3 linked regions of the Algoriphagus sp. Y33 genome follow. Each later gene encodes a partner of the first gene's protein in a complex. Links are inferred from orthologs where the notes say so. Each region holds a gene or a part of one and is shown on either strand. Other genes may lie near its edges. The genes, in order: accD, accB and ID165_RS10215.

Region 1 (3,001 bases):
TCGGGGGATTTTTTTATCTTCCAATTGTCTTCCGGCAGTGGCTCTGACAAGCCGATATTAAATTGGAAGTTAGGGAAATCTTTCTCAATATCTCTGAACTGAGGAACATAGAAAAGCTCCTTTTTAGATCTACCTCCGTACCAGTAAGATACTTTTCTACTGGTTTTCTCTGTATGGAAAAGATGGAAAATCTGCGCTCTCAACGGAGCCATACCTGCCCCACCACCGATGTAAACCATCTCACGCTGGGTAGGGTTAATGTGGAATTCACCGTAAGGACCTGAAATAGTCACCTTATCGCCCGGAACTCTGGAGAATACATAAGAAGAACAAACTCCTGGATTCACATCCATCCATTTGTTATTGGCTCTATCCCACGGCGGGGTGGCTATACGGATGGTAAGCATGACGATGTTACCTTCTGCAGGGTGGTTAGCCATGGAGTACGCTCTGAACAACTCCTCGTCGTTTTTCATCGTCAAGTCCCAAAGACCAAACTTGTCCCAGTCACTTTGATATACATCTGCGGGGTGGCCCAAATCAGGATGTGGAGTGATATCCATTCCTTTGAAGTTTACCGTCACGATTGGAACATCTATCTGAATGTATCCACCCGCTTCGAAATCAAGTGTTTCTCCCTCAGGAAGCTTCACTTTAAATTCTTTGATGAAAGTAGAGACGTTATAGTTAGAAATAACCTCGCACTCCCATTTCTTAATGCCGAAGATTTCTTCAGGCACCCGGATCTTCATGTCATTTTTCACTTTCACCTGACACGCCAGACGGACGTTACTTTGCTGCTCTGCCCTGCTCAAGTGGCCTACTTCGGTAGGGAGAACTTCTCCACCGCCTTCTTCGACCACGCATTTACACATTGCGCAAGTACCACCACCCCCGCAAGCGGATGGAAGGAAGATTTTTTGGCCTCCCAATGTAGAAAGCAGGGTAGTTCCCGCTGCAGTTACAATCGGGGAGCTCTCGTCACCATTGATGATAATGTTGACATCGCCCGAATTGACCAGCTTAGACTGGGCAAAAAGGAGAATAAATACCAGTAGCAGTATGATTACTGTAAAAGCTACAATGGAAGTAATAATTACTGAACCCATGAAATTTTGGTTTAATTTTTCTTATGGATTGGCCCAATACGGGAGCACAAATATATTTATTAATCACTAAAAGAGACCAAATCTCCAGTCAAATTTGGCCCGAATAATTAAATCCTTCTACTAGTTTCCCTATTAATTATTTAAAAGGTTAAGCAGGGTGGTCAATCGGCCTTTCAGCTGGCGACGATCCACGATGAAATCAAGGAATCCATGCTCCAAAACAAACTCAGAACTTTGGAAACCTTTGGGCAAATCCTTGCCAATTGTCTCGCGAATTACTCTAGGGCCTGCAAAACCTATCAGCGCTTCCGGCTCAGCGATATTAAAATCTCCCAGCATCGCATAAGAAGCAGTCACGCCGCCGGTAGTAGGATCTGTGAGCATGGAAATGTAAGGAATCCCAGCCTGATCCAGAAGTGCAAGCTTGGCAGAAGTCTTTGCCATCTGCATCAATGAAAACCCCGCTTCCATCATACGGGCACCGCCGGATTTGGAAATCATCAGGAACGGAATTTTATTTTTCAGCGAGTGGTCGATCGCTCTGGCGATTTTTTCACCCACTACCGAGCCCATCGAGCCCCCGATAAAATTAAAGTCCATACATGCTATGACGATATCCAAGCCGTTCATTTTCCCCACAGCCGATCTTACAGCGTCATTCAACTCTGTTTTCTTGATAGTGGCTTCTATACGGGAAACGTAAGGTTTGGTGTCCGTGAATTTCAGTGGATCTCCCGATGTCATGTTCGCATCCAGTTCCTTGAATTTGTTGTTGTCAAAAAGAATTTCAAAATATTCCTTCGAACCGATTTTCACATGAAAATCATCATCAGGACATACATAAGCGTTATTCTTGAGTTCTCTGGTATGGATGATATTTCCATTAGGGGTCTTAAACCAAAGGCCATCAGGTGCATCTTTCTTCTCAGCGGTAGATGTTTTGATGCCTTTGTCAGTTCTTTTAAACCAAGCCATATTGAGTTTTTAGGTTGTTTTTTGACGAGTCAAAGGTTACAAATTTAGTCGTTAAATCCGTTAAATAAAACCTCATCCGAATTAGGTCGGGAAATCGCTTTAACTATTTCAGTAGAAATGACGGCCCTCCTTCGGAGTTATGTGACAAAACAGCATATGCTAAGCTATAATCAGTTATCTCTTCGGCACTTAAAAATCCGGAAAGCTTTGGCCTTGACTCATGTTCGCTTGTGTCTGTCTCCTTTGGGGTGGAAAGTCCATGATTCATGATTTTTAGTTGAAGGGTGCAGGTCAGTGAAAGAGAATTTGATTGCTCGTGAAGCCAATTGTCTGATCATCCGAATTTTAATTAAAGGAAATTATCGTTTTCTTTAAAGAGCAATAAACCCTCTTGTGATGAAAGCCGATTTACAAAACTCTACTTCCGAAGACCCGGAACTAGAGATTAATCCTAATGTGCCCCCTTCATTTTCCAGCGATCTTGAAACTTGGAAAGCATTTAAGTCAGGAAGTAATTCTGCTTTTATTTTTATTTATGAGAAATATTTTGACAGTCTTTACAGCTATGGAATGCGGATAAATGGCGGGGAAGAATTGGTCAAGGATGCCATTCATGATGTGTTTCTGGATCTGAAAAACAGCAGCAGGGCAATTGGCGACACGGATTCAATCAAATTCTACCTGTTTAAGTGCCTCAAAAGGAGAATATATAAAGAGTTAAAAACCTGGACTGACCTCAAACAGGAACTTGTCTCCCAAGACAGTTTTTCGATCACCTTTTCCCATGAGCAAACCTTGATCGATAAGCAGATTGATCTGGAGATGAGCCAAAAAATCAATGCGGCAATTACCGCTTTATCTCCCAGAAAAAGAGAAGCTATTTATTACGTCTATTTTGAGGGAATGTCCTACCGTCA
Region 2 (2,901 bases), 3.2 Mb from region 1 along the record:
TAACAAGGCGATATGGAATGGGATTGTGGTTTTAATGCCATCGATTACAAATTCTTCCAAAGCACGCTTCATTCGTACGATCACTTCTTCTCTGGATTGGCCGCTGACAATCAGCTTGGCTATCATGGAATCGTAATTGGGAGGAATTACATAACCTGCATATACGTGTGAATCTATTCTCACGCCCCGTCCTCCGGGAATATGAAGGTTCTGGATCTTGCCGGGACTAGGTCTGAAACCGTGGGCAGGATCTTCTGCATTGATTCTACACTCCATAGCGAAGAGCTTAGGATAGTAGTTTCTACCGGAAATCAATTCACCTGCGGCAACTTTGATTTGTTCTTTGATTAAGTCAAAGTCTGTTACTTCCTCAGTGATGGGGTGCTCTACCTGGATCCGGGTATTCATTTCCATGAAGAAGAAATTGCGATGCTTATCTACAAGAAATTCCACTGTTCCGGCACCTTCATAGCCAATGGCTTCGGCTCCTTTGATGGCAGCTTTTCCCATGGCTTCACGCAGCTCATCAGTGATGAATGGGGATGGGGTTTCTTCCACCAATTTCTGATGCCTCCTTTGTATAGAGCAATCCCGCTCTGAAAGATGACAGGCTTTTCCGGTTCTATCTCCAATGATCTGAATTTCTATATGGCGAGGCTCTTCAACATATTTTTCAAGATATAAACCATCGTTGCCAAAAGCAGCACCTGATTCCATTCTCGCATCGTCCCAAGCTTTTTTGAATCCGGCTTCCTCTTTTACTATCCTCATCCCACGACCACCGCCTCCGGCGGTTGCTTTCAGAATGACTGGATATCCCATTTCATTTGCAAGCTTGACACCTTGCTCCATGGAGGTCAAGATTCCCTCAGAGCCCGGAATAGTAGGTACTCCTGCCGCTTTCATGGTTGCTTTGGCAGTAGCCTTGTCACCCATTTGGTTGATCATTTCTGCACTGGCACCGATAAATTTGATTCCGTATTCTTCACAGATTTTTGAGAATTCTGCATTTTCGGAAAGAAATCCATACCCTGGATGTATAGCATCTGCGTTGGTAATTTCGGCAGCGGCGATGATTCTGGGGATGTTTAGGTATGATTCACGACTGGGAGCAGGACCTATGCAGACTGCCTCATCAGCAAACCTCACATGCAAACTATCCTTATCCGCAGTAGAGTAAACTGCCACAGTCTCTATCCCCATCTCCTTACAAGTACGGATGATCCTTAAGGCAATCTCGCCTCTGTTGGCGATTAGTATTTTTTTAAACACAGCTATTTGTTTTTGATGAAAAAATTAACCTGCCGGATCTACAAGGAATAATGGCTGATCATATTCTACAGGCGTAGAATTGCTCACCAAGATCTTGACGATTTTACCGGAAATTTCAGATTCTATTTCGTTGAAGAGTTTCATAGCTTCAATGATACAAACGGTGTCGCCGGTTTTGATAGAATCTCCCACAGCTACAAACGGATCTGCATCCGGGCTGGAAGTAAGGTAGAAAGTTCCGATCATAGGTGATTTGATCTCTACTAAGTTGGAGGGGGCTGGTTCAGTGGGAGCTGCCGGTGCAGCCGTAGGTACTGGAGCAGGAGCAGGAGCCTGAGTCTGTGCGGGAGCAGGTGCAGGTGCCATTTCTACCATCCTAGGTGCAGAAGATTCTGCGTATTTCTTAATAGAAAGTTCAAATTCCTCAGTTTTGATTTTAACTTCCGCCAAACCAGAATTAGAGATATAATCGATCAACTCCTGAATCTCTTTTGCTTTCATAGGTCTATGTATTTATTAGAGGTGCCCAAAGGCATGATTATTTTAATGGGATATAAATGAATTAAGCTGTGTAATTTAATGAAATCACACAGCTTAATTAAGTTATTTTACTCTTTCTGAGTATGAACCATCCCTGGTGTCTACCTTGATCAAAATGTCTTGCTCTACGAAGAGCGGTACCATTACAGTGGCACCGGTTTCGACGGTGGCGGGTTTCAACGCATTTGTAGCCGTATCTCCCTTGATCCCGGGTTCGGTGTAAGTGATCATCAACTCCACGAACGGAGGCAGCTCCACGGCTAGCGGGGTTTCTGTTTCGTCATGGATCAAAATATCCACCAATTGACCGTCTTTTAGAAGATTGGCCCGTTCAATAAGCTTTTCTTCGATAGAAATCTGCTCAAAAGAGGTAGTGTCCATAAAGTTGTATCCCATGTCATCAGCATATAGAAACTGATGCGGTCTTTTCTCAACTCTAGCCGTTTCTACTTTCTCTCCTGCGCTGAACGTTTTGTCAAGCGTTTTCCCGGAAGTAATTCCCTTCATTTTTGTTCTGACAAAGGCAGGGCCTTTTCCCGGTTTGACATGCTGAAACTCAACGATGGAGTAGATGTCATTGTTCATTACCAGACAAAGTCCGTTTTTAAAATCTGCAGTACTAGCCATAGTATAATTATCGTATTATTTTCTTAATCAACTTATTTGGGATCGTATGCCCACTTAAGGAAAATGGCCCCCCAAGTAAATCCGCCTCCAAATGCTGCAAGGACTAAGTTGTCTCCTTTTTTCAGTTGGCTTTCATAGTCCCAAAGACAAAGAGGTATAGTAGCGGCTGTCGTGTTACCATATTTTTCGATGTTCATCATCACTTTGTCCGAACCTATTCCCATACGGTTGGCGGTAGCATTAATGATTCGAAGATTTGCCTGATGGGGAACAAGCCAAGCGACGTCCTCACCCGTCAAGCCGTTTTTTTCCATAATTTCCGCACTTACATCGGCCATATTGGTCACCGCAAACTTGAATACTGTAGAGCCTTCCTGGTAAGCATAGTGTTCCGAAGCATCTACTGTTTCATGCGTGGCAGGTCGCCGGCTTCCGCCGGCTTTCATATGCAGGTATGGAGCA
Region 3 (3,002 bases), 3.1 Mb from region 1 along the record:
CATCAGGCGAGTATCCCTGACAGAACATCGCACCCGCAATAGCACCTGCAGAGGTTCCGGAAACCTTTGTCGGGAAGATACCTGATTCAGTGAGGGCTTTGAGAACTCCCAGATGAGCGATGCCACGTACTCCTCCTCCAGAAAGTGCAATTCCTATTTTCAGTTTAGATTTCATCCAGTCTGAATGTTTGATCCAAACGAACTCCCTTATCGGTCATTTTTACCGTGCAACATTCATTCACTGCATCATGTTCTAGGAACAGAACATAGCCCTCACGTGCTGCTTCCTCCAAAAACTTTGACTTCTCGTCCATGGTAAGAAGGGGACGTGTATCGTATCCCATCACATAAGGCAATGGAATATGCCCTACTGATGGAAGCAGATCAGCCACAAATACCACAGTTCTTCCCTTGTACTTAATCTTGGGAAGCATCTGTTTGTCCGTATGCCCGTCTACGGTAATGAAGTCAAAGCCGGGAAGAAATGACTTCTTCTCCAAATCCAAGAACCCAAGTTGTCCGAGCTCCTGCATTGGAAGAATATTGTCTTCCAGAAAAGATGCCTTTTCCCTCGGGTTGGGAATAGTTGCCCACTGCCAATGATCAATGTTTGACCAGTAAGTAGCTCTGGGAAAAGTCATCTCGTATTGACCGTGTGAACCATATTTCACTCCGCCTCCACAGTGGTCAAAATGCAGATGTGTCAGAAAGTTATCCGTAATCTGATGATGGCTGACACCTAGTTTCCTCAGGCTCTTATCTAAAGAATCATCTCCATGTAAATAGTAATGGGAGAAAAATTTGGCATCTTGTTTATCTCCAATCCCATTATCAATCAATACGGTTCTGTTGCCATCTACCGCTAGCAATGAGCGCATGGCCCACGTGCACAGATTGTTTTCGTCAGCCTGATTAGTTCTGGACCAAAGGGTTTTCGGCACTACACCAAACATGGCCCCTCCGTCCAATTTGAAAAGCCCGGTGTTGACTACGTATAATTCCATGATATGAAAGAAAAATCCCGGGCTTTTTACAAAGTCCGGGCTTAAAATAGTTTATTCTACCACCACACCCATCGAGCAAAACTTGTCGATGCGTTGATCAATTCTTTTTTCCGGTTTGATTTTATCCAATTCTTTCAATGCTTTGAGGATAGCTTCCTTTAGCGTAATAGCCATTTTCTTCATATCTCTATGCGCGCCTCCAAGAGGTTCGGGTATGATACCGTCTACCAATCCGTTTCCTTCCATATCGACAGCTGTCAACTTCAAAGACTCTGCAGCCTGCTCTTTATAATCCCAGCTTCTCCAAAGAATTGTAGAACAGTTTTCCGGAGAGATCACCGAATACCAAGAATTTTCCAGCATCATCACCCGGTCGCCGATTGCTATACCCAAAGCTCCACCTGAAGCTCCTTCACCGATTATGATGCAGATTACAGGCACTTTCAGCATAAACATTTCCTTGATATTTCGGGCAATTGCTTCTCCCTGCCCTCTCTCTTCAGCCTCCAGCCCCGGAAAAGCACCAGGCGTATCGATCAAGGTAACGATAGGCTTGCCAAATTTCTCCGCCATTTTCATAAGACGAAGTGCCTTTCTATAGCCTTCGGGGTTAGCCATCCCAAAGTTTCTCATTTGGCGCTGTTTGGTATTTCTACCTTTCTGCTGACCAATAAACATGACCGATCTGCCGTCCAAATCTCCAAGACCCCCTACCATAGCTTTGTCATCTGCCACATTTCTATCTCCATGCAATTCGACAAAATCATTTGTCATCTCATAGATGTAGTCAAGAGCATAAGGTCTATCTGCATGTCGGGAGAGCTGAACTCGCTGCCAGCGGGTCAGATTTTGAAAAGTTTCTTTTTTCAAAGCAAGAATTTTATCTTCAAGGGATTCAATATCTGAACTTAAATCGATATTTCTGCCGACAGCCAACTCCTTCATTTCCTGAAGTTTTTGTTCTAAATCGGCTATAGGTTTTTCAAATTCTAATACCATTCTGGTGATTTTTGGAAAAAACAAAGATAAGCATATACCCTTGGGAATTAAAAATTTTGAGGGGCTCAGCTTATAAAATTGAAAATCGTTGCTTGTATCTATAGAAAAGGGGAGCTGTTAACCGCATTAACGGTGAAAAACAAAAAAGCCCTAGATTTCTCTAAGGCTTTTTGCGGAATGGACGGGACTCGAACCCGCGACCTCCTGCGTGACAGGCAGGCATTCTAACCAGCTGAACTACCACTCCAATATTTTTAATTGTCACTAAATGATAAACTTTTTCATCAAATTTATGCGGAATGGACGGGACTCGAACCCGCGACCTCCTGCGTGACAGGCAGGCATTCTAACCAGCTGAACTACCACTCCGTTTTGCCCAAATCCAAGATCGTTTCAGGTTTCTCATCAACTACCTCGTTTTTAAGTGATGCAAAGGTATGTTTTAGATTTGTTATTGCAAAAGTAGATATAAAATTTTGTACTATTAATTCGTATTAACTTCTATGTCAATGAGATATTTTTTTTGAGAATTTCCATACTATGCCATTTCATCGCTCCCATTCTTCAACATTAGGAATTAAGTATCCCTCTTCTCTAACAGTTCTAAAACAAGATTTACCTCGGACGCTATAGTCCGATATAAGGTGTCAACCGTGTCCTTATAATATTCATCTAAATGCTCAAACGTACGGGCCATTTTTGCGAGTGCGTACATTCCTGCTGAGATGGCGGTGCCATAGAGCTTATGCCCTACTTCGTTAATCTGTACCAGATTTTCCTTCTGAATTGCTTCCCTTAATGATTCCAAAGAGCTTTTTAATTCATACTTCACGATGGTTAGAACTTCCTCCAAAACCTGTTGATCATTGTCTGTATAATCCTTCAACTTCTCCGCATCGTAGTGTTCCTCCATCTCCGGATTTGTTTCGTTTACAGTCGGACCTGTCTTAACAAAAATTGTCCCGAGCCATTTATTCAGTATCATCTCTAACGTCTTCT

What was found.
Region 2: the proteins of accD (region 1) and accB are in contact, whole or in part, in a solved structure (PDB 8UXZ), measured with the Escherichia coli proteins. The link is inferred for Algoriphagus sp. Y33 from one-to-one orthologs.
Region 3: the proteins of accD (region 1) and ID165_RS10215 are in contact, whole or in part, in a solved structure (PDB 8UXZ), measured with the Escherichia coli proteins. The link is inferred for Algoriphagus sp. Y33 from one-to-one orthologs.

The regions. Positions count from the first base shown.
Region 1 is NZ_CP061947.1:5,622,688-5,625,688, reverse strand. What follows is about bases 164-3,001. They hold accD (acetyl-CoA carboxylase, carboxyltransferase subunit beta), read right to left. Parts: upstream 2,085-3,001; coding sequence 1,242-2,084; downstream 164-1,241. Other genes in these bases: ID165_RS23080 (RNA polymerase sigma factor), read left to right, coding at 2,481-3,001; nqrF (NADH:ubiquinone reductase (Na(+)-transporting) subunit F), read right to left, coding at 164-1,109. Outside these bases: more of nqrF, read right to left, coding at 1-163.
Region 2 is NZ_CP061947.1:2,468,960-2,471,860, reverse strand. What follows is about bases 36-2,773. They hold accB (acetyl-CoA carboxylase biotin carboxyl carrier protein), read right to left. Parts: upstream 1,774-2,773; coding sequence 1,297-1,773; downstream 36-1,296. Other genes in these bases: ID165_RS10060 (beta-ketoacyl-ACP synthase III), read right to left, coding at 2,472-2,773; efp (elongation factor P), read right to left, coding at 1,876-2,439; accC (acetyl-CoA carboxylase biotin carboxylase subunit), read right to left, coding at 36-1,272. In the rest of the region: more of accC, read right to left, coding at 1-35; more of ID165_RS10060, read right to left, coding at 2,774-2,901. UniProt on the Escherichia coli protein: This protein is a component of the acetyl coenzyme A carboxylase complex; first, biotin carboxylase catalyzes the carboxylation of the carrier protein and then the transcarboxylase transfers the carboxyl group to form malonyl-CoA.
Region 3 is NZ_CP061947.1:2,506,609-2,509,610, forward strand. What follows is about bases 30-2,868. They hold ID165_RS10215 (acetyl-CoA carboxylase carboxyltransferase subunit alpha), read right to left. Parts: upstream 2,004-2,868; coding sequence 1,056-2,003; downstream 30-1,055. Other genes in these bases: ID165_RS10205 (patatin-like phospholipase family protein), read right to left, coding at 30-175; ID165_RS10210 (MBL fold metallo-hydrolase), read right to left, coding at 165-1,004; ID165_RS10230 (PAS domain S-box protein), read right to left, coding at 2,581-2,868. Also shown: more of ID165_RS10205, read right to left, coding at 1-29; more of ID165_RS10230, read right to left, coding at 2,869-3,002. UniProt on the Escherichia coli protein: Component of the acetyl coenzyme A carboxylase (ACC) complex. First, biotin carboxylase catalyzes the carboxylation of biotin on its carrier protein (BCCP) and then the CO(2) group is transferred by the carboxyltransferase to acetyl-CoA to form malonyl-CoA.